One region of the Azospirillum ramasamyi genome, then DNA from elsewhere that is predicted to be linked to it. Evidence: riboswitches for the same ligand, from Rfam matches in the RefSeq annotation. Region 1 holds a riboswitch; each other region holds the start of a gene.
What was found. Region 1 has a riboswitch for thiamine pyrophosphate ahead of thiC (phosphomethylpyrimidine synthase ThiC). Riboswitches for the same ligand answer to the same signal wherever they lie in the genome.
Positions count from the first base shown of each region.

Region 2: it holds a riboswitch for thiamine pyrophosphate, as region 1 does, so the genes downstream of both, thiO (glycine oxidase ThiO) here and thiC (phosphomethylpyrimidine synthase ThiC) in region 1, are expected to answer to the same signal.
Region 3: it holds a riboswitch for thiamine pyrophosphate, as region 1 does, so the genes downstream of both, DM194_RS20900 (LuxE/PaaK family acyltransferase) here and thiC (phosphomethylpyrimidine synthase ThiC) in region 1, are expected to answer to the same signal.

Region 1 covers NZ_CP029829.1:290,990-298,270, forward strand. The annotation lists gene argB (acetylglutamate kinase) at 1-784, shown strand, start outside; gene DM194_RS01325 (hypothetical protein) at 805-1,101, shown strand; gene DM194_RS01330 (magnesium transporter CorA family protein) at 1,202-2,185, shown strand; TPP riboswitch at 2,265-2,398, shown strand; gene thiC (phosphomethylpyrimidine synthase ThiC) at 2,549-4,273, shown strand; gene greB (transcription elongation factor GreB) at 4,380-4,931, opposite strand; gene DM194_RS01345 (Rne/Rng family ribonuclease) at 5,032-7,281, opposite strand, start outside.
Region 2 covers NZ_CP029829.1:183,799-191,079, reverse strand. The annotation lists gene DM194_RS28915 (methyl-accepting chemotaxis protein) at 1-1,770, opposite strand, end outside; TPP riboswitch at 1,995-2,094, shown strand; gene thiO (glycine oxidase ThiO) at 2,086-3,267, shown strand; gene thiS (sulfur carrier protein ThiS) at 3,264-3,473, shown strand; gene thiG (thiazole synthase) at 3,653-4,459, shown strand; gene DM194_RS00825 (PaaI family thioesterase) at 4,567-5,010, shown strand; gene mgtE (magnesium transporter) at 5,059-6,495, opposite strand; gene DM194_RS00815 (STAS domain-containing protein) at 6,851-7,153, shown strand; tRNA gene DM194_RS00810 (tRNA-Leu) at 7,281-7,281, opposite strand, start outside.
Region 3 covers NZ_CP029832.1:338,516-345,796, forward strand. The annotation lists gene DM194_RS20890 (ABC transporter ATP-binding protein) at 1-507, opposite strand, end outside; gene DM194_RS20895 (acyl-CoA reductase) at 497-1,963, opposite strand; gene DM194_RS20900 (LuxE/PaaK family acyltransferase) at 1,979-3,058, opposite strand; TPP riboswitch at 3,182-3,314, opposite strand; gene DM194_RS20905 (hypothetical protein) at 3,518-4,060, shown strand; gene DM194_RS20910 (hypothetical protein) at 4,305-4,754, shown strand; gene DM194_RS20915 (hypothetical protein) at 4,794-5,138, shown strand; gene DM194_RS20920 (hypothetical protein) at 5,168-5,428, shown strand; gene DM194_RS20925 (Crp/Fnr family transcriptional regulator) at 5,627-6,337, shown strand; gene DM194_RS20930 (hypothetical protein) at 6,455-7,165, shown strand; gene DM194_RS20935 (SUMF1/EgtB/PvdO family nonheme iron enzyme) at 7,172-7,281, opposite strand, start outside.

The sequences.
Region 1 (7,281 bases):
CATGGGCGACGCCAGCCTTGCGGAGCTGTTCGCGCGCGACATCGTCCTGCTGAAGCAGGTCGGCATCAACCCGGTGGTCGTCCATGGCGGCGGCCCGCAGATCGGCCAGATGCTGGAGCGTCTGAAGATCAAGTCCAGCTTCATCGACGGCCTGCGCGTCACCGACAAGGAGACGGTCGAGGTGGTCGAGATGGTGCTGGCCGGCTCCATCAACAAGCAGATCGTCGCCGCCATCAACAGCGCCGGCGGCCGTGCCGTCGGCCTGTCGGGCAAGGACAGCAACCTGATCACCGCCCGCCGGCTGGAGCGCGTGCAGCGCGACCCCGACAGCAACATCGAGAAGGTGCTGGACCTCGGCTTCGTCGGCGAGCCTTACAAGGTCAACCCGGAGATCCTGCACGCGCTTGCCCAGTCGGACATCATCCCGGTGATCGCGCCGGTCGGTTTCGACGTGAACGGCGACACCTACAACATCAACGCCGACACGGCGGCCGGCGCGGTCGCGGCGGCGGTGAAGGCGGCGCGCTTCTTCCTGCTGACCGACGTCGCCGGCGTCCTCGACAAGGACAAGAAGCTGATCGAGAAGATGTCGCTGGAGGATGCCCACAAGGCCATCGCCGACGGCACCGCGTCCGGCGGCATGATCCCGAAGATCGAAACCTGCATCGGTGCCGTGGAGCAGGGCGTCGACGCCGCTGTTATCCTGGATGGCCGCGTGCCGCATGCGCTGCTGCTGGAGATCTTCACCGAAGGCGGTGCCGGCACCCTGATCGGCAAGGCCTGACGCCGCAACGAGGGAACCCGATGTCCGACCTGCGCAAGGACCTGCTCCGCCAGATGAAGGCCATCCGCGACCGGATGGACCCGAAGCTCGTGGAGCGCGCCAAGCTGGCGGCGTTGGGCAAGGTTCCCTACGACAGCGACTCGGCGAAGGAGGCGGTCGGCCATTTCCTGGACGCCAAGCGGGATGGCGGCGCCTTCCGCCGCAAGCTGGAACAGGCGCTGAAGGCGGAGGGCACGCCGCTCGACCTCGACGGCGGCGAGTGGCCCCCGGCCGCGAAACCTCCTGCGAAGCCAAGACGCGGCGGCAGGATGACGTAGAAGTACCGCTCCGCCTCCAACCCTTCCCCGTTTTCAGCGGCGGAGGGTTGGGGAGGGAGCACAGCATACCGGCGCCTCGAACCACGCAAGGAGCACTGCCTTGCTGCATGTTTTCGTCAATGACGGCGGTCTGCTGCGTTGGGCCAGGGAGGCCGCGGACGACGCGGGGCCGCTGCCCGAGGCCACCGTCTGGCTGGATCTGATCAACCCGACCGCCGAGGATCTGGCACGGGCGGAGGCGCTGATCGGCACCAGCCTGCCCACCCGCGAGCAGATGGCGGAGATCGAGGAATCGAGCCGCCTGCGCGTGGCCGGCGGCGTCCTGACCATGACCGTCACCGCCCTGGTCTGGGCCGACACCGACGAGCCGCGCATCGCCACCGTCAGCTTCGTGCTGGCAGGGCGCCGGCTGGTCACCATCCACGACATCGATCCGCAGGCACTGCTGGCCTTCCGCCGCCGCGCAATCCATGGGCAGCTGCCCGCCTCGCGCGGCGAGCTGGTTCTGGCGGCGCTGGTGGACGGGATGGTCGACCGCACCTCTGCCGTGCTGCGGCGGACCGGGGTGGAGCTGGACGCGCTGAACCGCCGGTTTTTCCGCGGGCGCAAGCTGCGCTCGCGCGGCGAAACCCTGGACGACGCCCAGACGCTGAAGCGCATCGGCCATGCCGGCCATCTGATCGGCAAGGCCCGCATCAGCCTGGCCAGCCTGTCGCGCATGACCGATTTCCTGGCGCGCGGCGATGGCTGGAACCCCGGCAAGGCGACGCGGCGCTGGGCCAAGACGACGCTGCAGGATCTGCGCGGACTCGACCAGTATGCCCGTTTCCAGGCCGGCAAGGTCGCGTTGGCGCTGGACACCGCGCTGGGCCAGATCAACGTGGAGCAGAACGAGATCGTCAAGATCGTCTCGGTCCTGACCGTCCTGCTGTTTCCGCCGACCCTTGTCGCCAGCATCGGCGGCATGAATTTCCAGCAGATGCCGGGGACCGGCTCGCTTTTCGGCTATCCCGGCGCCTTGGGGCTGATGCTGCTGTCGGCACTGCTGCCGATGATCTATGTCCGTCTGAAACGATGGATGTGACGCGGCACCCATGCCGTACGGTCTACGGATCGTCCGCGGTCCTTTCCTTTTGACAGGGGGTGTCCGTCCCGGCAGGATGGGCGCATTCCAGGGGGGTCCCGACAGGGGGCTGAGATACCAACGGCCGGACGGCGCCAAGCGTCTGCGGCAGCGTGGTGACCCTTCGAACCTGATCCGGGTCATACCGGCGAAGGGAGGGACCTCGTGACGGGCCGCATATCGGCCGCGTCCGGCCGTATCGACACCCGCTGTGGGCGATGACCGCAGCGGGCAACGCCCAAGTCAGGGAACGGCCCGCACGAAGACACCGCACCTCCGTCCGCAGTCCCGGGTTTGTCCGCCCAACTCCGACGGAGAAACCCAATGCCTAAGGACTTCAACGAAACCGCGATCCGCATTTCGACCGGCCCGCTGCCGTCGTCGCGGAAAATCCATGTGCCGGGCACGCGCTTCCCCGACCTGCGGGTTGCCATGCGCGAAATCCTGCTGTCGGGCGGCGAGACGCCGCTGACCGTCTATGACGCCTCCGGACCCTACACCGACGAGAGCGTGGCGATCGATGTGCGGGCCGGTCTGGCCAGGCATCGCCGCGGCTGGATCCTGGCCCGTGGCGATGTGGAGGCCACACACGGCGGCGTGCTGCGCGCCAAGGGCGGCGCGGCCGTTACGCAGATGGCTTATGCCCGCGCCGGCATCGTCACCGCGGAGATGGAGTACATCGCCGTCCGCGAGAATCTGGGCCGTGCCGCCGCGCTGGACGCAGCACGCGACGGCGAGGATTTCGGGGCCGGGATTCCCGACCTCATCACGCCGGAATTCGTCCGCGACGAGGTGGCGCGCGGGCGGGCGATCATCCCGTCCAACGTCAACCATCCCGAGTCGGAGCCGATGATCATCGGCCGCAACTTCCTGACCAAGATCAACGCCAACATCGGCAATTCCGCCGTGACCTCCTCCATCGAGGAGGAGGTGGAGAAGATGGTCTGGGCGATCCGCTGGGGCGCCGACACGGTGATGGACCTGTCCACCGGCGCCGACATCCATCAGACCCGCGAATGGATCCTGCGCAACTCCCCGGTGCCGATCGGCACGGTTCCGATCTATCAGGCGCTGGAGAAGGTGAAGGGCAGGGCCGAGGATCTGACCTGGGAGCTGTTCCGCGACACGCTGATCGAACAGGCGGAGCAGGGCGTCGATTACTTCACCATCCATGCCGGCCTGCGGCTGGCCCATATCCCGCTGACGGCCAAGCGGGTGACGGGCATCGTCTCGCGCGGCGGCTCGATCATCGCCAAATGGTGCCTGGCGCATCACCGCGAGAACTTCCTCTACGACCATTTCGCCGACATCGTCGAAATCTGCCGTGCCTATGACGTGGCGCTGTCGATGGGCGACGGCTTGCGGCCGGGCAGCCAGGCCGACGCCAACGACGCCGCCCAGTTCGCCGAGCTGGAAACCCTGGGCGAGCTGACGAAGATCGCCTGGGCGCGCGACGTGCAGGTGATGATCGAGGGGCCGGGCCATGTGCCCATGCACAAGATCAAGCACAATGTCGAAAAGCAGCTGGCCCTGTGCGGCGAGGCGCCCTTCTACACCTTGGGGCCGCTGGTGACGGACATCGCGCCGGGTTACGACCACATCACCAGCGCCATCGGGGCGGCGATGATCGGCTGGTTCGGCACGGCGATGCTCTGCTACGTCACGCCGAAGGAGCATCTGGGCCTGCCTGACCGCGACGACGTGAAGGCCGGCGTCATCGCCTACAGGATAGCCGCCCATGCCGCCGACCTCGCCAAGGGCCATCCGGCGGTGCGGCTGCGCGACGATGCCATGTCGCGCGCCCGTTTCTCCTTCCGCTGGCGCGACCAGTTCGCCCTGTCGCTCGACCCCGACACGGCGATGGCCTATCACGACGAGACCCTGCCGGCCGAAGGGGCCAAGACCGCGCATTTCTGTTCGATGTGCGGGCCGAAATTCTGTTCGATGAAGATCACGCAGGAAATCCGCGATGCCGCGGAGTCCGGCATGGCCGAGATGTCGCAGAAGTTCCGCGAGTCGGGCGGTGAGATCTACCAGCCGGCGGGATGAGTGAGTTTGGGGTGTTGACCCCCCACCCGACCTCTTCCGTGATCGGATCGACCTTCGGTCGGCCGAGAGCGGGGGAGGCTTAGGATGGGGGGTCTAACGCCCCCGCTTAATCCGCGTAGCTGATCGCCAGAACCTCCACCTGCTCCATCCCCGCCGGCGTGTGCACGTCCACCAGATCTCCCTCCCGCGCCTTCAGCAGCGCGCGGGCGATGGGGGAAATCCAGCTGACATGGCCGCGGTCGGGGTCGACCTCGTCGGCGCCGACAATGGTGACGGTGTTCTCGGAACCGTCCTCGCGGGCATAGGTGACGGTGGCGCCGAAGAAGACCTGTTCCCGGTTCTTCTGGTCCTGCGGATTGACCACCACCGCCGATTCCAACCGCTTGTTCAGGAAGCGGATGCGACGGTCGATCTCGCGCAGGCGCTTCTTGCCATAGAGGTAATCGCCGTTCTCCGACCGGTCGCCATTGCCGGCGGCCCAGGAAACCACCTCCACCACCTTCGGCCGCTCCACCCGCAGCAGGTGGCGCAACTCCTCCTGCATGCGCTGGAAGCCGGGCGGGGTCATGTAGTTCTTGAACCCTTGCGGAAGCGGTGCCGGATCGTCGAGTTCATCGTCGTCCGGCGTATCGTTCTCGCGGGTGAAGGCCTTGCTCATGGTCCGACCTGTCCTGTGGCAGGGAGATAACGTCCGGGAAAAGGAAAAGGCGCCTCGCGGCGCCTTTTCCCGTTCCAGAGCTTCAAACGGGCCGTTGGGCTTACCGCTTCCACCAACCGCGGCGCGGCTTGGCGGAGGCATCGCCGTCATCGCCGGCCGCAGCAGGAGTCGCGGCAGGTTCCGAAGCGGCTGCCGGAGCCGGCTCGGGCGCTGCCGGGGCGGCGGCGGGAGCGGCTTCGGCCGGAGCTTCGGCGGCGGCCTTGCGCTTGCGCGACGCCTTCTTGGCCGGAGCCGCGTCGGTCGCGACCTCGGCCGGGGCTTCCGCGGCGGCGGCCTTGCGCTTACGGCTCTTCGCCGGCGCTTCGATGACGGCCGGAGCGGCCTCGACCGGAGCCTCGGCAGCGGCCTTGCGCTTGCGCGACGCCTTCTTGGCCGGGGCCTTCTCCGTCACCGGTTCGGCCGCAGCTTGCGCCGGGGCTTCGACCGGAGCGGCGGCCTTGCGCTTGCGGCCCTTTGCCGGCGCTTCGGCGACGGCCGGAGCGGCCTCGACCGGAGCCTCGGCAGCGGCCTTGCGCTTGCGCGACGCCTTCTTGGCCGGAGCCTTCTCGGCGACGGGTTCGGCGGCTTCGGCCGGGGCCGTGGCGGTGACCGGCGGCTCGGTCGCAGGCACCGGAACCGGGGCCTCCTCCTCGACGGGTGCCGGAGCGCTCTCGCCGGCCAGGATCCAGTCGAGGTCGGACGTCTCGGCCGGAGTCTGGACGGGAGCGGCTTCGGCCGGAGCGGCGGGCGACTGTTCGGCAGCGGTTTCCTCGCCGCCCTCCAGCCCTTCCATACCCTCGCGGCGGGACCGGCGGCGACCACCGCGCTTGCCGCGGCGGCGCTTCTTGCGGCCGTCGCCGTTGCGATCGTCGGCGTCGGCGCCGGTTTCCTCGTCGCCCTCGCCCTCGCCCTCGCCCTCGTTGTCGTCCTCGTCCGAGTCGTCGTCTTCGGCCGGCTCGGAGATGGCCGCGCCGGGGATCGCCTCGGCGGCAACCGGCAGGGCGGTTCCGACAGTCTCGTCGCCCGTCTCCTCGGTTTCCTCGGCGTCCTCGCCAACACCGGCGGTATCGCCTTCGACGCGGCCTTCCTCGCGGTCACGGCCACGGCCACGGCGGCGACGACGGCGGCGACGGCGATCCTCGCCATTGCCTTCGCCATTGGCGCCATTGGCCTCGGCGCGCTCGCCGGCTTCCTCGGCCTGGGCGGTCTCGACGTCGGTCTCCTCCTCGACCGGCGCGACGACCGGCTCGGCGGCGAGCGCACGGTCGGTCTCGGCCATAGCGCGGTCGGCGCTGACCAGCGGACCGTCCTCGTCGGGCAGGCGGGCCTTGTTGCGCTCCAGACGGTGGTCGGGGGCGATCAGGCCGTCGTCGGCCTGGACCATGACGTGGAAGTTGTGACGTTCCTCGATCTTGGCCAGCTCACCGCGCTTCTGGTTGAGGATGTAGAGCGCGATGGAGGTCGGGACGTAGATGGTGATCTCCGACGACCGCTTGCGGATACCCTCTTCCTCGATGGCGCGCAGGACGTGCAGCGAGGCGGACTCGACCGAACGGACGACGCCGGTGCCGGAGCAGTGCGGGCAGCGCTCGAAGTTGGTCTCCAGCAGCGACGGGCGCAGACGCTGACGCGACAGCTCCAGGAGGCCGAAGGCGGAGATGCGGCCGAGCTGGATGCGCGCCCGGTCGTTCTTCATCGCCTCCTTCATGCGGCGCTCGACGGCGGCGTTGTTACGCGGCTCCTCCATGTCGATGAAGTCGATGACGATCAGGCCGGCCAGATCGCGAAGACGCAGCTGGCGCGCCACCTCGTCGGCGGCCTCCAGGTTGGTCTTGTAGGCGGTTTCCTCGATGTTGCGCTCGCGGGTCGACTTGCCGGAGTTGACGTCGATGGAAACCAGCGCCTCGGTCGGGTTGATGACGATGTAGCCGCCGGAGCGCAGCTGCACCACCGGGCTGTGGATGGCGTCGATCTGCGTTTCCACCTGATAGCGGTGGAACAGCGGGATCTGGCTGTCGCGGTACAGCTGGACGCGCTGGGAATGGCCCGGCATCAGCATGTCCATGAACTCGCGCGCCGTGCGGAAGCCGGCCTCGCCCTCGACCCAGATCTCGTCGATGTCGTTGGAGTACAGATCGCGGATCGACCGCTTGATCAGGTTCGCCTCTTCATAGATGAGGCAGGGCGCGGAAGACTTCAGCGTCTGTTCGCGGATGTCGTCCCACAGGCGCAGCAGATATTCCAGGTCGCGCTTGATCTCGGGCTTGGAACGCTCCAGGCCGGCGGTGCGCAGGATGACCGCCATGCCGTC
Region 2 (7,281 bases), 110 kb from region 1:
GGCCAGCTTTCGCACCTCCGCCGCGACCACCGCGAAGCCCCGTCCCGCCTCACCGGCCCGCGCCGCCTCGATGGTGGCGTTCAGCGCCAGCAGGTTGGTCTGGCTGGCGATGCCGTCGATCACCGACAGAACCTTCTCGATGCTCTTCACCACGGTGGACAGCTGGCTGAACTCGCGGACCAGCTCCTCCTTCCGTTCGGCATGGCCGTCGAACAGGCCGGCATGGCGGTTCAGCGTCGCCTCGATGGCGGACATGGAGCCGCCGATGCGCGCGGCGTAGCTGGCGGTTTCCTGCACGCCGCTGTTCAGCGTGACCAGGGCGTCGAGGTAGCTGCGCATCCGCTCGATCACGCTGTTGCGGATACGGCTCAGCAACTCCATCCGGTTGTAGCGGGTGGCGATGAAATAGCTCTGGAACCGGGCGTAATGGACCGGGAAGCGGTCGACCATGTCGTCGGGAAAGGCGGTGCCGGGCGGGACCTCGAAGAACATCAGGGCCGACAGGGTCTCGTTGATGTTGATGCCCAGCAACTCGCCGAAGGTGGAGAAGCCGGCGGCCGTCAGCCCGTCGAAGGCATGCACCCGCGACAGCTGGTCCGGGTTGTTCAGGCGGCGCAGGATGCAGTCGTTCAGGATGGCGCCCACCGGCCGCGGTTTGCCGCGCAGATAGGCCCTGAGGTCGTCATCGGTCTGGCGGACGAAATCGGTGGCTTCCACCAGGCACAGCGAATCGCCGGGATTGACGTCGCAATAGAAGGCGACCTCCCCCTTCTCGAAATCGAAGCCGGAGATGGAGCGCACGAACAGCTCCCCCTCCATCTCGATGGCGAAGGTGTTCTTGGCGAGCCTGGCCGGAACCTCCTGCGGCTTGCAGCGCAGCGCCTGGGCCAGCGCGTCGATGAAGCTCACCACCTCGAAGCCGTCGCGGTCGATCACGCCACGCACTGTGCGGCGCATCGGGTCGGCGTCCACCACCGCGAAGCGGGTCTGGGTCGGGCGGAAGTTCTGCGACTTGAAGATGCCGTAACGGATGCCGGGCGCCATCTTCAGGAAGATGGTCAGCGCCGCGTTCTCCAGCACGCGCTGGCCGTCGAACAGGCGGGTGTTGCGGAAGTCCAGCGTGCCGCCGGCCGAACCGCCGATGAACAGGCAGGGGAAATGGCCGGAGCGGTAGACCGCCTCCATGAACCAGCTTTCGCTGGCCGACAGCCCGTCGATGAAGGTCAGCGCCACCGTGTCGTGGCTGTCGACCGCGAAGGGAACGCGGACGCGGTCCAGCTCGCCGCGGATCGCCTCCACCCGTGCCGGGACGTCGCGGGTCGGCCGGCCGCCGCGCAGATCCTCGCAATGCAGCGGGACCGCGTGGATGCTGATACCGGCGAGGAGGCGCGGGCTGAAGGACTGCAGGACCACGCTGTCCCAGCGGTCGGCGGCCTTGCGGTAGAGCGGCTGCCCTTGCCCCGCGCACAGCTCGCCCGCGGTGGAGACCAGCACCAGCTGCGTCGCCGCCGGCAGGGCGGAACGCACCGCGCGGGCGGTGGCGGCGAAATCGACATGAGGCGACACGAAGCCGACCACCAGCGCCGGGGCGCCGGCGGCGAAGCCCAGCCCCGCCAGTGCCTCCGCGCCGATCCGTGCCGCCGGCAGGCACAGGCTGCGGATCGGCGCCTCCGGTCCGGCTGCGGCCGTCGCGGCGGCGGCGTTGCCGGGTTCGGCAGCATTCGGGACGGCACCGGAGGCCGCAGACTCTGAGCGGAAGAAGGACAGCATGGCGGACGTTTCCTCGGTCGCTTGTCGTTTGATTCTGCAAACCGGCCGCGTTGATCGTTTCATCGATGCCGGGCCTGCGGACAATTTGCGGACAACTTAGCTTCGGATCGGTCACCGGCCTCATACGGGAGATTCCGTATCGGGCCGTGGCATCCGGTCGCACAACTTGATGGGGTGATCGCCGATTCCGCTTGTGGGACCAGCAAAACATTGGCATAAGGCAAGCCATAGGCCTGGGGTGCCGTGCGGTGGTCGCGCGGCTGAGAACACACCCATCGAACCTGTCTGGGTAATTCCAGCGAAGGGAGCCGCCGCATGCTTCATGCGCCCGATCCGTACCCGTTATCCGTTTCCGAAACCGGAAGCCGTCCTTCCGTCGCCGTCATCGGCGCCGGCTGCATCGGCCTTGCCATCGCCTGGAGGCTGGCGTCGGCCGGCTGCCGCGTCGATCTGTTCGAGCGCGGACAGGCGGGCCGCGGCGCCACCCATGCCGCCGGCGGCATGCTGGCCGCCTGCGTCGAGACCGAACCGGGCGAGGACGGGCTGCTGCCGCTGACCCGCGCCTCCCAGGCGCTGTGGCCGGATTTCGCCTGCGACCTGGAGGCGGCGAGCGGCATGTCGGTGGACCTGCGCACCGAAGGCACCATGGTCATCGCGCTCAACGCCGACGATGCCGCCAAAATCCGCTTCCTGCACGGCTTCCAGCGCGACCTCGGTCTGCCGGTGGAATGGCTGGGCGGGGCCGAGGTGCGGCGGCGCGAGCCCTTCCTGCAGCCCGGCGTGGCCGGCGCCCTGTTCTGCGCCGGCGACCATCAGGTCGACAACCGCAAGGTGGCGGCGGCCCTGCGCCGCGCCGCCGAGGCCGCCGGGGCCCGCCTGCATGAGCAGTGCGGCGAGGTGACCCTGGCGGTGGAGGGCGGACGCGCGGTTGGCGTGCGTGTTGCTGCAACTCTGCACCGGGCCGACCGGGTGGTTCTGGCCGCCGGGGCCTGGTCGGCCGGCGTGCCGGGACTGCCGCCCGCCGCGAAACCGCCGGTGCGGCCGATCAAGGGGCAGATGGTCTGCCTGCGCATGGACCAGCGGCTGCCGCTGCTGCGCCATGTGGTGTGGACGCCCGGCACCTACCTGATCCCCCGGCTGGATGGCCGGCTGCTGATCGGCGCCACGACGGAGGAGCGCGGCTTCGACGACCGGCTGACCGCCGGCGGCCAGTTCGCCCTGCTGGAAGGCGCCTGGCGCGCCCTGCCCGGCATCGCCGAACTGCCGATCGAGGAGACCTGGGTCGGATTCCGCCCCGGCAGCCGCGACGACGCGCCGATCCTGGGCGAGAGCGGCATCCCCGGCCTGATCCATGCGACCGGCCACCACCGCAACGGCATCCTGCTGACTCCGGTCACCGCCGACGGCATCGCCCGGCTGGTGCTGACCGGCGAGACCGACCCGCTGCTGCGCCCCTTCGCCGCCGACCGCTTCGTTGCGGCGGGAGCCGCCGCATGAGCGCCGTCCTCCGCGTCAACGGCCGCGAAGAGCCGCTGTCCGCCGCCTCGGTCGCCGAGCTTCTGGCCGCGCGCGGCATCGCCGAGGGGACGCTCGGCGTCGCCGTCGCCCTGAACGGTGCCGTGGTTCCCCGCCGCCGCTGGCCGGAAACCCCGCTCCAGCCCGGCGACAGCCTCGAAATCGTCCGCCCGATCCAGGGCGGCTGAACCTGTTTTCCCTCTCCCGCCCCGGAAGAGGGAAGGGGCCCATGCGGGGCATGGGAAGGATGAGGGGTGGCGCAAGGAGCCGTTCGGTTCTCGATCCTTGGTCTTCTCCTCACCCTCCCGCCTTCGGCGGGCTCCTCCCTCCCCCGGCGCGGGAGAGGGCCTTGGAAAAGGCTCCCACCATGTCCAAAACCATTCCCGATACCCTCACCATCGCGGGTCGCGGCTTCGGCTCGCGCCTGTTCCTCGGCACCGCCGGCTATCCGAACCAGCAGGTGATGCTCGACGCGCTGGAGGCCAGCGGCAGCGAACTGGTCACGCTGGCGATCCGGCGCATCAGCCTGGACGGCTATTCGGAAAGCCTCGTCGACGTGCTGGCCCGCGCCACCGCCAACCGCCCCGCCGGCCCGGTCGGGCTGCTGCCCAACACCGCCGGCTGCATGACCGCGAAGGAAGCCGTGCTGACCGCCCAGCTGTCGCGCGAGGCGCTGGATACCCCCTGGATCAAGCTGGAGGTCATCGGCGACCGCGAGCTGCTCTATCCCGACGTGGAGGAGTTGCTGCGCGCGACGGAGGAGCTGGTGAACGACGGCTTCGTCGTGCTGCCCTATTGCAACGACGATCCCGTCACCTGCCGCAAGCTGGCCGACCTGGGCGCGGCGGCGGTGATGCCGCTGGGCGCCTTCATCGGCTCCGGCATGGGCATCCGCAACCCGCACGCCATCGAGACGATCTGCGCCCGCAGCCCGGTGCCGGTGGTGCTGGACGCCGGCATCGGCACCGCGTCCGACGCGGCGCTGGCGATGGAGCTGGGCTGCGCCGCGGTGCTGCTGAACACCGCGGTGTCGAAGGCGCGCGATCCGGTGCGGATGGCGGCGGCGATGCGCGACGCGGTCAGCGCCGGGCGCGGCGCCCATCTGGCCGGCCGCATGCCGATGCGGGCCTATGCCGAACCCTCCAGCCCCCAGATGGGCCTGATCGGCGGCTGACGGCGAGGGGGGCGTGCCTCTTGCGGCTGTCCAATCGGCCGCTTGATCCGGCGCGGCGGCTGACGCAGGCTGTCGCGCATCGCCCCTAAAGCCGGAGAGCTACGACCGTGCCCGCCATTTTCGAACCCCGCACCCCCGACTGGAAGGCGCGCTGCCTCGCGTCCTTCGAACAGCAGCCGATCTGCAGGACGCTCGGCATCGAGATGGCGGCGATGGAGCCCGGCTTCTGCGAGATGCGGCTGCCCTTCCGCGCCGACCTGACGCAGCAGCACGGCTTCTTCCATGCCGGCATGGTCAGCACGCTGGCCGACAATGCCGGGGGCTATGCCGCGCTCACCCTGATGCCCGCCGGGGCGGAGGTGCTGGCGGTGGAATTCAAGATCAACCTGATGTCGCCGGCCAAGGGCGACGTCATGATCGCCCGCGCCCGCGTGGTGAAGCCGGGCCGCACCCTGGTCATCACCCAGGTCGAGGTGTCGATGCTGGACGGCGGGGTGGAGAAGGATTGCGCCCTGATGCAGCAGACCACCTTCTGCGTGATGCCGAAATGACGGCCTGACCGGCTCGAACGGGGCCTTCCGGCCGTTCCGGGGCGGCGCTCACAGCAGGAACGCCGACGCCAGCCCCAGGAAGGCCAGGAAGCCGATCACGTCGGTGATGGTGGTCAGGAACACCGCGCTGGACACCGCGGGATCGACGCCCAGCTTTTCCAGCCCCAGCGGGATCAGCGCGCCGCTGAGCCCCGCCACCACCAGATTGATGATCATGGCGAGCCCGATGACGATGCCGATCATCGGGCCGTACCAGACCAGCGCGATCACCCCCACCATCACGGCGAAGATGCCGCCGTTGATCAGCCCGACCAGCAGCTCCTTCCCCACCACCCGCATGGCGTTGGCGGAGGACAGCTCGTGCGTCGCCAGCGCGCGGACGACGACGGTCAGCGTCTGCGTCCCGGCATTGCCGCCCATCGAGGCGACGATGGGCATCAGCACCGCCAGCGCCACGATCTGCTCGATGGTGCCCTCGAACAGCGAGATGACGCCCGAGGCCAGGAAGGCGGTGACGAGGTTGACGGTCAGCCAGCCGACACGGCCGCGGGCGATGTCGGCGATGCCGCTGAACACGCCGGTGTCGCCCGACCCGCTCAGCTTGCGCAGGTCGTCCTCCGCCTCCTCGTCGATGATGCGGACCACGTCGTCGACGGTGATGACGCCGATCAGCCGGCCGACGGCATCCACCACCGGGGCGGAGACCAGCGCGTATTGGCGGAACAGGTTGGCGACCTCCGCCCGCTCCATGGTGGCGGGGATCGCGTCGACCTCGCCGGTGACCAGATCGGCGATGCGCACGGCCCGGCGCTGGCGCAGCAGGCGCGACAACGGCACCGCGCCCCGCACCCGATGCATCGGGTCGACGATGAAGATGTCGTAGAAATCCTCCGGCAGCGTGTCGGTCGCCGCCCGGACGAAGTCGATGGTCTCGCCCACCGTCCAGTATTCCGGCACCGCGACCAGCTCGCGCTGCATCATGCGGCCGGCGCTGTCCTCGGCGTAGGTCAGGTTCTCCTGCACCAGCGCGCGTTCGGCGTCGGGCAGGTTCGCCAGGATCTGCGCCCGCGTCACCGCGTCCAGATCCTCGATCAGCTCGACGGCGTCGTCGGTGTCGAGGTCGGCGACGGCGGCGGCCAGCTCCTGCGGCTCGAACCGCTCGATCAGCGATTCGCGCAGATCCGGGTTCAGGTTGGACAGCACCTCGCCGTCCAGCTCCGCCGGCAGCAGGTCGATCAGTTCGGCGCGCTCGGCCGGGTCGGCCTGCTCGATCAGGTCGGCGATGTCGGCGGCGTGCAGCCCCTCCAGCCGCGCCAGAACGGCGTCGCGTTCGCGGGCGCGCAGCAGGGCGACGATCTCTTCCACGAACTCCGGCTCGACGCCGTAGGGACGTTCGTCCTCCGCCTCATGGCCCATGGGACGATGGCCATGGGGATGGGCGGCGCTGTCCGGCCGCAGGTCCGGGGTATGGGGATCGGTGTGCATGCCGGCACACTCCCTTCGGCGATGGCAAAGCCCGAATGCCGGCATGGACACCGACGGCACGGCAACGGCAACGCGGCTCCGCGACATCGGACGGCAGGCCGGCGGCGTTCGGGGTATGCGGGTTGTGGAAGGCCTTCGCGCGGTACCTTGGTCCCGGCGTAAAGGACGGGAGCGGCACCGGCGGCAGCGCCCCCGACATAGAGGCGCCGCCCCCGTTTGTCCAGTCCGGCCGGGCAAGGAACGGCCGTTGCCGGTGCTTTTCCCGCCAAGCCCCTGGCGCCCTCTTGCACTGCAACATCCCTTCGTGCTCCCATTACCGCGTGCCGCATCATGGGGAGAGGGGCCGGACGCGCCTATGGAGTATGCCTTCACCACCGTCGGCGACCGCGACGGTATCCTGCTGTCGGGCCGCTGCACCTACGAGGACGGCAACCGCTTCCACGACATGATGCGCGAATGGGATTTTGGCGCCAGTCCGGTGGTGCCGATCGACCTGCGCTTCGTCACCTTCATCGACTCCGCGGCCATCGGCATGCTGTTCATCCTGGCGAACCGCTGCAGCGAGGCCGGCGGCCACATCGTCGCCAGCGGCGCCCTTCCCCACATCGTCCGCGCGCTGCGCCGCGTCGCGCTCGACCGCTATATCGAATTCCGCTGAGGAGGCCGCCGCCGGCGGGATGAGAGGCGGGGTAAGGCCCGAACACGAAAAAGCCCGCTCGGTCTTGCGACCTGCGGGCTTTTCGTCATTCCCGTATCCCCGGGATGGTCCCATCTGCATGGGAGAGT
Region 3 (7,281 bases), on a different replicon from region 1:
GAGGGCATCCAGAGCGGCGAAGGGCTCGTCGAGCAGAAGCAGCGCCGGATCGGCGATCAGCGCGCGGGCCAGCGCCACCCGGCTCTGCTGGCCGCCCGACAGCGCCCGCGGTCCCCGCCCCGACAGCCCCGCCAGCCCGATCCGCTCCAGCAGATCCAGCGCGCGGGCGCGGTCCTCGGCGGTGGCGCGGCGGTGCAGCGTCACCGGCAGCAGCACATTGTCGAGCACCGTCAGCCATTCCAGCAGCGTCGGCGCCTGGAAGACGAAGCCCACCGCATCGCCCGGCCCGCGCACCGCCGCGCCGTCCAGCCGCACCCGTCCGGCGGCGGGGGCGAGCAGCCCGGCGGCCAGCTTCAGCAGCGTGGTCTTGCCGCAGCCGCTGCGCCCCAGCAGGCAATGAACGGCACCCCGGCCGACCGCCCAGTCGACGCCGTCGACGATGGCGGCGGCGCCGTAATCGAAGCGCACGCCCTCGAAACTCAGGAAGGCCGGCGGTTCAGTCGGCATAGCGGGCCAATCCCTCCGCCAGCGCTTCCGCCGACCGTTCGATCTCCGTCACCGTCACCAGATCCAGCAGGTTGAACCGGCCGTCATGGTGCCAGCCCGCCTCCGGCGCGGTCATGGCGCCGAGCGCGCAGAGCCGCGTCACTCCCGCCGCCCCCAGCGGCCCGGCCAGCCGGAACAGCTCCTCCGGCGGCGCGGCGATGCCCGCGGTCTGCAGCACGGCGCGGTGCGGGGCGACGCGGCCCGCCACCTCGGCCAGATCGTCCACCGCGACCACGGCGATCGTCCGGTTCAGCGCGGTCGGCACCAGACCGTCCGGCGCGTCGGTGCAGGACACGCACCAGCCGCCCGCCGGGTCCGACAGCAGCAGATGGCCGGATCCGTCGAGGCCGCGCAACGCCTGCCCGTCGCGCCAGCCGGCGACCTCCCCGGCCTCCGCCATCGACAGGGCGCGGCGCGGGTGCTTGCGCGCCTGCGCCGCCAGTTCATGGGCGAGCATGGCGGCGAAATCCTGCGGCGACAGCCGGCCGCCGCGCTCGACGAACAGGGTCTGCGGCGAATAGCAGCCCTGCTGGTCGTAGCGGGCGATGTCATGGGCGGCCAGCCGCGCCGTCTCCGCCGCCCGCCGCGGGTCCAGGGCGGCGCGCGACACCAGCGCGAAGCTGATCTTGTGGCCGTAGGGCAGGAAGCGGGTGGTCACCGGCACCCGGTCGCGGATCGCCGCCAGCGCCGCGTTGCCGCCATAGGCGACCACCGTGTCGGCCCGGGCCAGCCAAGCCCGCTCCGCCGCCGCGTCGCCGCCCTTCCACCACACCACGGCCAGACACTCGCCCAGCCGTGGGTCGATCTCCGCCAGCAACTGCGCGAACCAGCCCGCGAACAGCGGCTCGGCGCTGGGCAGCTTGCCGACCGTGCCGGATTTCACCAGCAGGCCCGAGATCAGGCTCCACAGCGGCAGCCCCGGCACATTGCCCGCCCAGACATGCAGCAGCAGGTCGGGGCCGAAGGCGCGGGTGAAGCCGCCCTTGGGCGCCGGCTGGAACTCGTCCAGCACCAGCGGGTTGGCGAAATCCTCCGCCAGGAAGCGGCGCAGCTCATGCGCGCGGAAGGTCTTCAGATAGCCGGTCAGCCCCAGCCTGACCATCTCGGGATCATAGCCGGTGACGGCGGGCAACAGCCGCTCCGCCCGGCGGCGCCAGGGATCCTCGCGGTCGAGCAGCCGTTGCACCGCCGCGTCGATCACCGCGACGACGTGCGCCGTCGGCAGCGTCTTCAGATAGCCGCGCGCCGCCGCCCGGACCGTCGCGGCGACCCGCTCCACCTGCCCGGCATCCAGCACCGGCACCGCCACGCGCAGCGCCGCATCGCCCGACCCGAAGGTCAGCACGCGCCGCTCCACCGCGTCCGGCGGCAGGCCGGGCAGATGGCCGGCCGGTTCCGGTTCGTCGCCGAAGGCCAAGGCCGCGCTCCCCCCTCAACCGCGCGCGGCGGCGAGGAAATCCTCCACCGCCAGCGAGCAGCCCTTGGCCTGCGCCCCGGCGACGCGGCCGAGCAGGCGGAATCCGCCCTCCTCCAGGATGCCGGCATCCTCGGTCAGGATGGCGGCGACGGAGTTGACATGGGCCAGATCATGGTGGACCAGCACGCCCATGCTGCCGGGCGGCACGTCCCGGCCGGACAACGGATCGACGACGCGGCTGCGGATCCAGTGCGGCCCGGATTTCAGCGACGGGCAGACAGCGTTGCCGTCGTCGTAGAACTGGGTGCTCAGCTCCGTCATGCCGTACATGTTGATGCAGAGCCGGCGCGGCACGCCGAAGAACTCGGCCAGCCGGCCGTAGAACTCGTCAGGCTCCAGTTCCCGCGACTGGCCCTTGAAACCGCCGGTGTCGAGGATGCGGCTCCCTTCCGGCAGGGAGAAGCGGCGGCCGTCGCGCGCCATGGCGTCCATCAGATGCACGAAGCCATAGCTGGCGCCCAGCAGGGCGAAGGGCTGCCCCGACCGTTCTGCGGCGTCCAGCCGGTCATAGAGCCCGGCGGTGTCGATGCCCGCCTCGCCGATCCAATGGCGGCTGTCCGGCGTGCCGCATTCCGCCCGCGCCAGCTCCAGGTAATGGGCGAGCGAGGAGTTCGGCATCGCCGTCTCGGTCGGAAACAGGATGCCCATCGCCATCCGCCCCTCTCCCGGCATGAAGCGGCGGCGGAAGTTGAGCAGCATGGAGCGATCGTAGACCGTCAAAGTCGCGTGGTGGATCTGCCCGCGGATGCCGCCCTTGGTGGTGCCGCTGGTCATGAAGATGCGGACGGACTCCTCCGCCGGGCGGCAGCTGAGCGTCAGATCCTTGAAGGCGTTGATCGGCACCGCCGGGATGTCGCGCCAGCTCCTGACCCCGCGCGGCGTCCGGCCGCGCTGCATGGCGAAGCGGCGATAGGGCTGGTTGTGCTCGAACTGATGGGCGAAGACCGCCAGCGCCAGGGCATTGAAGGCCTCGTCGGCCGCCGCCCCGGTTCCGATGTCGGCCTCCATGAAGGCCAGAACCCTGTCGTAGATCATGCTGTCGTCGATCGCGCTCACCGCACCCTCCCCGCCCCGTTCTCTCCAAGCGGCACCGACCGGTGGAGCAACAAACGAATCCGGGACAAGCCTGTGGGGTATGGATCTGCGCGTCGGCCTCGAAGGCCTTCTCGTCCCGCATCCCTACGCCGGCATGACCCGGATCAGGTTCGAAGGGTTGCCGCGTCGCCCGGACGCGAAGGACCGGGCCGGCGGGTGTCTCAGCCTCCTTGACGAGGCTCCCCTGGGAACGGGATGGAGCCTAGAAGACCATCGCGCCGTCTGTCAACGGCGGGGATGCCGGCATTGCGGACAGCGGAAAGTGCGGCGCGGACCGGCGCCGATCGATAAAAGCAGGACAGGTGTGGAGCGGCTCACATCCCGGAATCCGGGGCTTGGGTAGGGTCTGTCCATCGGCAACACGCCGCATCCCGCGGCCCCAAGACAGGAGACCAGATCATGATCCGCACCTCCCTGCTGACCGGCTTCGCCTCGCTCGCCCTGTTCGCCGCCCCGGCGATGGCCCAGAACATCTCCGACATCTCCAACACCGCGGCCGGGATCGGCAACACCGCCAACCAGAGCGCGCTGGTCATGCAGAAGTCCAAGGGCTCCTTCGCCGGTCCGAACGTCGCCACCGTCACCAACCTCGCCGCCGGCATCGGCAACACCGCCAGCCAGGACGCCTTCGTGAAGCAGCGCAGCGGCGGCGTGTTCGGCGGCGGGTCGATGGCGACGGTCGGCAACACCGCCGCGGGCATCGGCAACCACGCCGGCCAGCAGGCGACGGTGATGCAGAGGAGCGGCGGCCTGCTGAGCGGCGGCTCGGTCGCCAATATCGGCAACACGGCGGCCGGCATCGGCAACACCGCCCTGCAGCACGGCACCGTGCTCCAGCGTTCGGGCGGGCTGGTCGGCCCCTTCAACCACAGTTCCATGCAGAACCTGTCCGCCGGCACCGGCAACTGGGCGGGACAGAGCGCCCTCGTCAAGCAGCGCTGACCGCCTTCCCCCACCCGGCTTCCTCCCCCGACCTCGCTCCGGCCGGCATCCGGCCGGAGCGTTCCTTTGTCCGGTCCCGCCCGCCGGAGCTTTTCGAGGAAAACGCCCGCAGTTGTGGGGCAGCTCACAGAGCCGTTTCAGGCATTTGGGCAAGATTTCCTCGACAACGCCGGGCAACAAGGCCGGTCAAGAAAGCCGAGGCGCGGAAGCCCGAATCCTCCCCCCCACCGAAGGAACTCCCGCCATGATCCGCAAAATCGCTCTCGGTACCCTCGCCGCCGCCCTGCTCGCGACACCCGCCCTGGCGCAGCCCAGGACCGGTGCGGGCACCGGCATGCCGTCGATGATGGCGGTGCCCGGTCTGGTCAGCACCAACGTAGCCAACGCCACCAATGTCGGCGCCGGCATCGGCAATTCGGCGCAGCAGCAGGGCACCGTTCTCCAGGGCGGCGCCCCCATCTACGGTGTCGGCCCGCTGGTCAGCACCAATGTCGGCACCGCCACCAACGTCGCGGCCGGGATCGGCAACACGGCCGGCCAGAAGCTGCTCGGCATACAGGGCAATGGCGTTCAAGTCGGGCTGAACTTCAGCGGCCGCGGCCCCCTGGTCAGTACCAATGTCGGGGTCGGCACCAACGTCACCGCCGGCCTCGGCAACAGCGCCGCCCAGTCGCTGACCGGCCTTCGCCGCTGAGCCGCCCCCTGCCCACCTCTTTCGTCCGGGAGGCCACCGATGGCGAAGTTCCCGATGATCCTGACACTCGTCGCACCCGCCCTTCTGTACGCGGCCTCGACCGTCCCGGCGCAGGCCGTCTCCCTCGCCTGCCAGACGGTCAACGGCAAGACCGTCTGCATGCGGGGCTCCGGGACGCTGAACTGCGTGACGCAGGACGGCCGGACCCGCTGTTCCGCCACGCCGTCCGACCAGCAGTCGGAAGCCGTTCCCGATACGGACATCCCACTGCTCCCCCGTCCCGTCCCACCGGAGCAGCGCGGCTTTTCCGATCACCGCGACTTCCCCTTCGGCCATCAGGCCCGCTCGCTGGATTGGGACGACGAAGAAGAGCCCTACCCCTGACTGATCCCGACCGAACCGGAGACACCGCCATGACCCGCCTTCTGACCCTGTCGCTGACGCTCGCCACCCTCGCCGCGGCGCCGGCCTTCGCCGCGACGCCGACCATGTCCCACACGCGGGCAACCACCCTCGGCCCGGTCATCCTCCAGCCCTCCCCCGGCATCCCGAAGCCGCAGCCCTGCCTGACCTGCGGCACGAAGGTTCTGCCGGGCCTCACGCCCGGCCCCACCTACGGCGGCGAGCGCGCCCTGAATCCTCAGCCGCTGCCGCCCAAGGCGATCCTCCGCTGACCGTGGGGTTTCCCATCCCCTCATCGCAAAAAGGGCGACCGGCCGGCGCCGGCCGCTCTTTTCGTGTTCGGCCCGCACACGAACGGAGCGGATGCGCTGCCAACGACGTACCGCCCTTGACGGTGCGGGACGGATCGGCTGACGGCGTACCATGCCCCGGTTAGAGGACCGGCCCGCGATGTCAGCCAGGGGGCAGCCATGACCGCGATACGGATCAACTTCGACAAGGATCTCGTCCTCGCCGGGCATTTCCTGCTCAAGCATCTGGAGCGCGAGGAACGCCACCGGCTGGCGGCCGCCGCAAGGCTGTCGCACCACCCGCGCGGCGCCATGATCTTCCAGAAGGGCGATCCCGGCGACAGCATGATGGCGGTCATCCGCGGCCGGGTGAAGATCTGCTGCCATTCCATGGACGGCAAGGAACTGGTGCTGAGCATCATCAACAAGGGCGGCCTGTTCGGCGAGATCGCCCTGCTGGACGGCGAGCCGCGCACCGCCGACGCGGTGGCGCTGGAGGAAACCGACCTGCTGGTCCTCGACCGGTCGCAGCTGATGCCGGTGCTGACGGCAACGCCGGATCTGGCATTCCGCATCATCAGCGTGCTGTGCAAGCGGCTGCGCCAGACCAGCGAACATCTGGAGGACACGCTGTTCCTGGAAGCACCCTCCCGCTTCGCCCGCGCGCTGAAACGGCTGGGCGACGCCTTCGGCAAGCCGGTGCCGGAAGGGCTGCGGCTGGACATCAGGCTGTCGCAGCAGCAGTTGGGCTGTCTCGTCGGCGTGTCGCGGGAAAGCGTCAACAAGCTGCTGAACGAATGGCAGCGCGCGGGCGTGGTCGGGATGGATGGCGGCTGCATCGTCATCCGCGACGCCCGCGCGCTGGACGAAATCGCCGAATCCTGCGGCTGAGCCTGGCCATCCGCGCCGGGTTGTGAGCCGCGCCACAGCGCCCGCGCCCCCAATGGACCTATCCTGCTCCCCATGCCCGGCCACCGATACCGGCCACAAGACTTGAGGGAGCCCGCCATGACGTCGCCCCGCAACATCCTTCTGCCGGCTGTCGCCGCCCTGCTGCTGACCGCGGGATCGGCTGCCGCGCAGGTGTCCGGCGGCATCGCCTTCCCGCCCGGCCCGATCCCCGGCGCGGCGATGGCGCAGGCCTTCGCCCAGACGCCGCGCCTGCCGGTGTCGGTGGTTCCGAACCGCCGCGGCGCTCCTCCCGGCGCGATGGTCAGCAACCCGTCGGTCAGCCGGTCAGCCATGCACCGGCAGTCGATCACCCGCATCCGCGGCGACGACGGCTATCTCGCCGGCTTCAACAAGGGGCAGTCGCTGGCCGCCAGCCGCCAGCCGCCGGTGCAGCCGGTCGATCCGAGCTTCACCTTCATCGACGCGCCCTTCATCGTGAACAACTTCAACAGCGCGCTGAACTTCGCCTTCGGCGACGGCAACATCAGCCAGCAGCAGCTTGGCGACGATGGCGCCGGGCCGGTGGAAACCGCCGCGCCTGCACCCGGACCGGAGCCCGCGCCTGTGCAGACCGCGCCTGTGCAGACCGAAAAGCCGCAAGGCCCGTCGACGCTGGACCTGCTGATGGACACGGTCGGGCCGCTGCCGCATCTGCCCTCGGCGCTGGCCCAGGGCGGGGTGCAGGTCAACAATGTGAACACCACGACCAACATGGCCGTCGGCAAGCACAACCGCGCGACCCAGACGACCGTCACGGTCCAGCGCTGACCCCGCTCAGTTCACCTCCCGCGCGACGCGGAAGCCGTTGGTGAGATAGCGCACGTCGACATCATAGCTGTTGCGCACCGTGCCGTTGATCACCTCCAGCCGGTCGCGCCAGGAAC